2 regions of the Alteromonas sp. 38 genome follow, and region 1 is predicted to be linked to the other one. Evidence: predicted binding sites of a transcription regulator. Region 1 holds the regulator's gene; the other holds the start of a gene.
What was found. The regulator FliA, encoded in region 1, starts transcription of late flagellar genes. The targets are predictions, from matches to a motif close to CTAAAGNTNNNNNNNNNNNNGCCGATA.
Positions count from the first base shown of each region.

Region 1 (3,420 bases):
CGTAAAGCACAAAGTAGTGAAGAATTATCAGATTTATTGTTTCAATTACGCCATAAGAGACTAGTGTTAATTGATACGGCAGGCTTTAGTCAGCGAGATAGTCGATTAATTAAACAGATAAATCAATTTGATAACGGTCAAATGCAGCCAGTGAAAAAATACCTAGTAGCGCAAGCGAATACCCAATATGCTGCGTTACAACGTATTATAGATGCGTACGAAGGGGTGGAACTTAGCGGTTGTATCTTTACAAAGCTTGATGAGTGCTACTCTCTAGGCGAAGTGCTTAGCGCAGCGGTGGAGTACCAGTTACCTGTCAGTTATGTAACAGATGGACAGAAAGTTCCTGAAGACATTAAGATTGCAGAAGCAAAATCTTTAGTATCTGCTGCTGCAAAGCTTTATAAAAAGTACGGTTTGAATCATACTACTAGTAACAATGTGGTTAAAACAGCACGAGCAGTATGATTGATGATCAAGCGAGTAGCTTACGAAAAATGAAGCAATCACGATTAATCAAAGTTATCGCCGTCACCGGAGGTAAAGGTGGCGTTGGTAAAACAAATATTACGCTAAACACGGCTATTGCTATGGCAAAGCAGGGAAAGCGGGTAATGGTATTGGATGCAGACTTAGGTCTGGCCAATGTGGATGTAATGCTAGGATTGCGAGTAGAGAAAAACCTCTCCCACGTATTATCTGGTGAGTGTACCTTGGACGATGTTCTCGTTACGGGCCCTCACGGTATAAAAATAGCACCAGCCACATCAGGTTCTCAATCAATGGCAGAGCTATCACCAACGCAGCATGCAGGGCTTATTAGAGCTTTCAGCGAATTGCGTTCGCCCATTGATGTGCTTATCGTCGATACCGCAGCAGGTATCTCCGATATGGTGCTAAGTTTCTCCAAAGCCTCTCAAGATATTATGGTGGTAGTGTGCGATGAGCCTACTTCACTCACCGATGCCTATGCGTTAATTAAAATTCTTAACAGAGAGCACGGTGTCTTTCGCTTCAAAGTGGTCGCCAATATGGTCCGCGATGTTAGAGAAGGGCAGGAACTCTTCAGCAAACTATCGAAAGTAACAGGGCGATTTTTGGATGTTGCGCTAGAATTGGTGGCAACGGTTCCTTTTGACGAGAACATACGACGAGCGGTACGTAAGCAAACGTCAATTGTAGATGCTTATCCAAGTTCTCCTGCGGCAGTGGCGATTAGCCAGCTAGCAGCCAAAGCAGCATCTTGGCCTATTCCTGCGCAACCAGGAGGTCACTTAGAGTTTTTTATTGAACAACTAATAGCAGATAAAGCAGTAGGAAGTCAGCGTTGAATAGCAAAGCAGCCGCTTATCAACAGCAAACGGACAAGTCACAGTTAGTTGAGCGTCACGCTTCGCTGGTGAAGCGAATAGCACACCACTTAATGGCGAGACTGCCAGCCAGTGTACTTGTCGACGATTTAATCCAATCCGGTATGATTGGACTGCTAGAAGCTGCACGAAATTTTGACGGTTCCAAAGGCGCAAGCTTCGAAACCTTTGCGGGTATACGTATTCGTGGCGCGATGCTTGATGAAATCAGAAAAGGTGATTGGACACCTCGTTCCGTGCACAAAAACGGACGAGCCATTACCGAAGCAATCTCTCAAGTTGAAGGTGAAACTGGTCGTGACGCGCGAGATGTTGATATTGCAGCTAAAATGAATGTAAGCATGCAAGATTATCATCAAATGCTTAACGAAGTGAATGCCGGTAAATTGGTGGGGATCGAAGATTTAGGGGTTTCTGAAGATGTTATTTCTACAGAAAAAAACCGAGGTAGCGACGCGCCGTTAGAAGATTTGATGCAAGGGGCTTTCCAAAAAGCGCTAGCACATGCTATTACTACATTACCCGAACGGGAAGCGATTGTACTTTCTTTATACTATGATGAAGAACTGAACCTTAGAGAAATTGGCGAAGTTCTTGATGTTAGTGAATCGCGAGTGAGCCAAATTCATAGTCAGGCCATGTTAAAACTCAAATCACGAATGAAATCGTGGCAAGTTGACGAAGAATAGAAATTAATAACAATTAACCCCTCATTGGAGGCTATTTTGGATAAAAGTATGAAAATTCTCGTGGTTGACGATTTTTCTACCATGAGACGTATCATAAAGAACCTGCTAAAAGATTTGGGTTTTGCCAATATCCAGGAAGCGGACGACGGTAACACCGCGCTACCTATGCTACAACAAGGTGATTTTGACTTTGTTGTAACAGATTGGAATATGCCAGGTATGCAAGGTATCGATTTATTACGCGCTATACGTGCAGATGATAAGTTGAAACACCTACCGGTTCTTATGGTGACAGCAGAAGCGAAGAAAGAACAAATCGTTGCCGCAGCGCAAGCTGGTGTGAATGGTTATGTTGTTAAACCTTTCACTGCCGCTACGTTGAAAGAAAAATTAGATAAAATCTTCGAACGTTTAGGTTGATCCAGACGCTCACCAGAGAAATGAGGTTTACTGGATGTCGACAAATGAAAGTGTCTCTATAACGCTCGAAGAAGCCAAAAAATTGGTAGCGTATCTTGAAGAGGGCGATAACGCATCAGCGAACGCTGTCTTAGAAGCTGTTTCGATGAAAGAGTCCATTGAGCTCTTTGCTGAAGTTGGTAAATTAACGCGTCAACTTCATGACTCGTTAAATAACTTCCAAATCGATGAACGTATTAAAAATTTAACCGTTGATGACATTCCTGATGCGCAAACGCGACTCATGTACGTTATCGAAGAAACGGAAAAAGCTGCCAATACCACCATGGATGCAGTTGAAGAGAGTATGCCAATTGCTGAAGTGCTCTCTACCCGCATCGAGAAAATCATGCCGGAGTGGAAAAAACTGATGAATCGTCAACTTGAGTTGGGTGAATTCAAAGTTTTATGTGCAGATTTAGACGAATTGCTAGAAGACGGATCGAAACAATCGGCTAAGCTTACATCATTGCTTACCGAAGTGTTAATGGCACAAGGTTACCAAGATCTTACCGGTCAAGTTATTCGCAGAGTGATTGAACTCGTAAAAGAAGTGGAAGATAGCTTAGTTAATATGCTTACGATGTTCGGTGAACCCGAACAGGCGGAACTAGGCAAGCCATCTGAAGCGAAAGTCGAAAAAGTTAACAAGATCGATAGTGTCGAAGCCGAAGGTCCAATTATTGATGCAGACCAACGCGATGATGTTGTATCTGGCCAAGATGACGTAGATGATCTTTTGTCTAGCTTAGGTTTTTAGGGGAGCGGGCGCATGGCGTTTGATGTTGACGAGGATATATTACAGGACTTTCTAGTTGAAGCTGGGGAGATCCTTGAACAATTACAAGAACAGCTCGTTGATCTGGAAAATAATCCTGAAGATGCAGATTTACTTAATGCTA
Region 1 is NZ_LR733300.1:1,193,425-1,196,844, forward strand. It holds gene flhF (flagellar biosynthesis protein FlhF) at 1-468, shown strand, start outside; gene FLAVO9R_RS05095 (MinD/ParA family protein) at 465-1,331, shown strand; gene FLAVO9R_RS05100 (RNA polymerase sigma factor FliA) at 1,328-2,059, shown strand; gene cheY (chemotaxis response regulator CheY) at 2,096-2,479, shown strand; gene FLAVO9R_RS05110 (protein phosphatase CheZ) at 2,514-3,278, shown strand; gene FLAVO9R_RS05115 (chemotaxis protein CheA) at 3,291-3,420, shown strand, end outside.

Region 2 (3,420 bases), 1.9 Mb from region 1:
GACCCAAAGACTCTAACTCTACTGCGCCATCGAGAATTTGCTTTTGTAGCTGCTGCGCCACTTTTTTCATTAACTCAGCAGTTTGAGTTTGATCTGAACTTTGCGACTCCGAGGACGACTGATCAGTGGCCGTTTGCTGTGACTGCCCCCCGCGTTGCTCACCCCGTTGCTTCTGCCTACCGCCTGATGAGTCTTCATCACCCGCTTGAAACTCCAGCATCTGCTGGGTCATTTCAATTGTTTGTTGCTGAATAGTGTCGATGGGCGACGGATCTGGACGACCAGGCCTAAACTCCATAGCAATAACACTGGTGCCTTTAGGAATGTCCTTAACTTCAATTTTGTTTTGTACACCGAAGGCAAACTTCATAGAGCCCGCGATTTGCTTAAACTTCAGTACATCCATTTCTGAAAACGAAAGTAAGAGCACAAAGAAGCACATCAATAGCGACATAAGATCCGCGAAGGTCCCCATCCATGCAGGAAGCCCCTCGGGAGGACATTTTGGGCACTCTTCTTCAGCCATTATTCATCCTCAGCGCCCGTACCGCGTTTACTTGCCGCCAAATAGTTTTTCAGTATACCTTCAATTACACGCGGGTTTTGCCCATCGGCAATCCCGACAATGCCATCGAGCACTAGCATTTGGTTAAGCTTTTCTTCTTGTGCGCGGTTACCGAGCTTTACCGCCATGGGTAGGCAAATAATGTTGGCAAGAAATGCACCATACAAGGTGGTTAATAGTGCTACCGCCATCGCCGGCCCAATCGATTTAGGATCATCCATGTTAGAAAGCATGGCCACCAGGCCAATCAGAGTTCCAATCATTCCCATCGCTGGTGCGATATCACCCATGCCTTTAAATATGGTGGCACCAAACTCGTGTCGCTCGGTGGTCATAGAGATATCTTTCGCTAAGGTTTCTCTGACCACTTCTATGTCGTGACCATCAACCAGCATGTCTACGCCTTTTTGCATAAACGGGTTTTCTATTTCAGCTTCTTCCAATGCAAGGAAACCGCCTTTACGCGCTGCATCTGCCATCTCAACAATTTTTTCGATAAGATCTTCAGGCGTATCAATTTTGAACATGAATGCTTTGCCTGCAATTTTACCTGCACCAAAGAACTGCCCTAAAGTGTATTGGGATAAAATAACGAAAAGGGTGCCACCAAATACGATCAAGATAGACGGTACGTTGATGAACATGGCAATACTGCCACCCATAACCATGGCCATTACTACAAAGCCGATGGCGCCCAACATACCTATGACGGTTGCTAAATCCACTCACTCTTCCTCATTTTTTGCAGACGCTGCATAACTATTACTCGTATTCTATCGGCATTGTATAGAATTTCTATAACAAGATTATCGCAAATTGCCTTAATTATTGTAGACATAATGACGTTAGTCGAACTTTAAGCAGCAGTTTTGATGGCAGCGCCTAGGTCACAATGCTTTATCATAGATAGTAGCAATAGGGCATATGTTGACAAACCATTTGACCCATTGGCTACCCTCAGTTAATGTGCGCGTAATCCCAAGAAACGCCTAAAATTGAGTGCTATTGTGACGAAAAAGACAGATTCTCCCTCGTTTGAGGAAACCCTTACCGAATTAGATGCCATAGTCAATGAGATGGAAAACGGTGAGTTGCCATTAAACGTTGCACTTGAAAAATTCGAGCGAGGCATTGCCCTTTCTCGCGAAGGCCAGAAATCGTTAGAGCAAGCAGAACAAAAAGTTAAAATTTTGCTTAATGAGCAAGGTGAAAGCGCATTACACCCTCTTCCTGAAGACGAGCAACCTTAAGCCTCGTGTCGCAACAAACAGGTACAATATGAATTTCACTGCATTGCATCAGCAAGTTAAGCAGCAGACCGATACGTCGTTAAATACGCTTATTGATGACCTTCCCGACGACGCACCGCGGCTTAAAGAAGCAATGCGTCATGCGTTGTTGGTGGGCGGTAAACGCATGCGACCTTTACTGGTTCAAGTTATCGGCAACACCCTGGATGTGCCTAAAGGCGATCAAATGGCTATCAGTATGGCAATTGAGTGTGTGCATGCTTACTCGCTTGTACACGATGACTTGCCAGCCATGGACGACGACGATCTGCGTCGCGGCCAACCAACTTGTCATATTGCATTCGATGAAGCCACCGCAATATTAGCCGGTGATGCTTTGCAAGCCCTCGCTTTTAGTACATTGGCAGACGCGCCGCTGAGTGAATTCGCAACCAATAAACGTGGCGAGTTACTTTCTGTATTAGCGCGCGCCGCAGGCTATCGCGGCATGTGTGGCGGGCAAGCTATCGATTTAGCCAGCACGGGCGAAGAAATAAGCCTTGAGCAGCTCAAGCGTCTACACAATTTGAAAACCGGCGCGCTACTTCGTGCATGTATTGAAATGGTATCTATTGTTTCTCAAGACCTTGATAGTGGCAGTAAAGCAGACTTATTAGCCTACGCTGACGATATTGGCCTTGCATTTCAAGTCCAAGATGACATTCTGGACGTAGAAGGTAATAGTGAGCAATTAGGAAAGCCAGCAGGCTCTGACATTGCTTTGGGTAAAAATACCTTTCCTGCCAAGCTTGGCATCGAAGGCGCAAAACGAGAACTTGATAAGCTGCATCAGAATGCCCTTCAAGCCTTGGCTCGTTTACCCTACAATACAGACAGTTTAATTGCGTTTAGCGAACTATTGGTAAAACGAGACCATTAGTTCTGCAACCATGTTGAAAAAGATAATAAATAATGAGTTTAGACCTCCAACATTACCCCACGCTTGCTATTGCGCAAACGCCGGATAAGTTAAGACAGTTACCGCAAGATAAATTGCGTGAGTTGTCAGATGAATTACGAGAATATTTACTAAATAGTGTAAGCCAAACCAGTGGGCACTTTGCATCGGGCTTAGGCACGGTAGAGCTTACCGTTGCTTTGCATTATATTTATAATACCCCTGTAGACAGATTAATCTGGGACGTGGGCCATCAGGCCTACCCCCATAAAATTCTGACTGGCCGAGCCACTCAAATGTCGACTATTCGACAAAAAGACGGGTTACATCCCTTCCCTTGGCCTCCTGAAAGCGACTACGACACTTTTGCGGTGGGTCACTCTTCGACTTCAATTAGTGCTGCGCTCGGGATGGCTGTTGCCGCCGAGCAAGAGGGCAAAAATCGTAAAGTGGTTGCCGTTATTGGCGATGGCGCGATTACCGCAGGCATGGCATTTGAAGCGATGAATCACGCAGGCGATATCAATAAAGATATGGTTGTGGTGTTAAACGACAACGAAATGTCTATCTCTGAAAACGTAGGAGCCCTTAATAGCCACCTTGCACGCTTACTTACAGGTAATGTATTTAACTCTATTCGTGACGGTTCTAAGAAGTTATTAAGCAAC
Region 2 is NZ_LR733300.1:3,052,827-3,056,246, forward strand. It holds gene FLAVO9R_RS13250 (flagellar motor protein MotB) at 1-526, opposite strand, end outside; gene pomA (flagellar motor protein PomA) at 526-1,290, opposite strand; gene xseB (exodeoxyribonuclease VII small subunit) at 1,573-1,815, shown strand; gene FLAVO9R_RS13265 (farnesyl diphosphate synthase) at 1,844-2,734, shown strand; gene dxs (1-deoxy-D-xylulose-5-phosphate synthase) at 2,767-3,420, shown strand, end outside.
Region 2: pomA (flagellar motor protein PomA) is a predicted target of FliA. The motif match lies at 1,340-1,366, and genes of this name have one in related genera.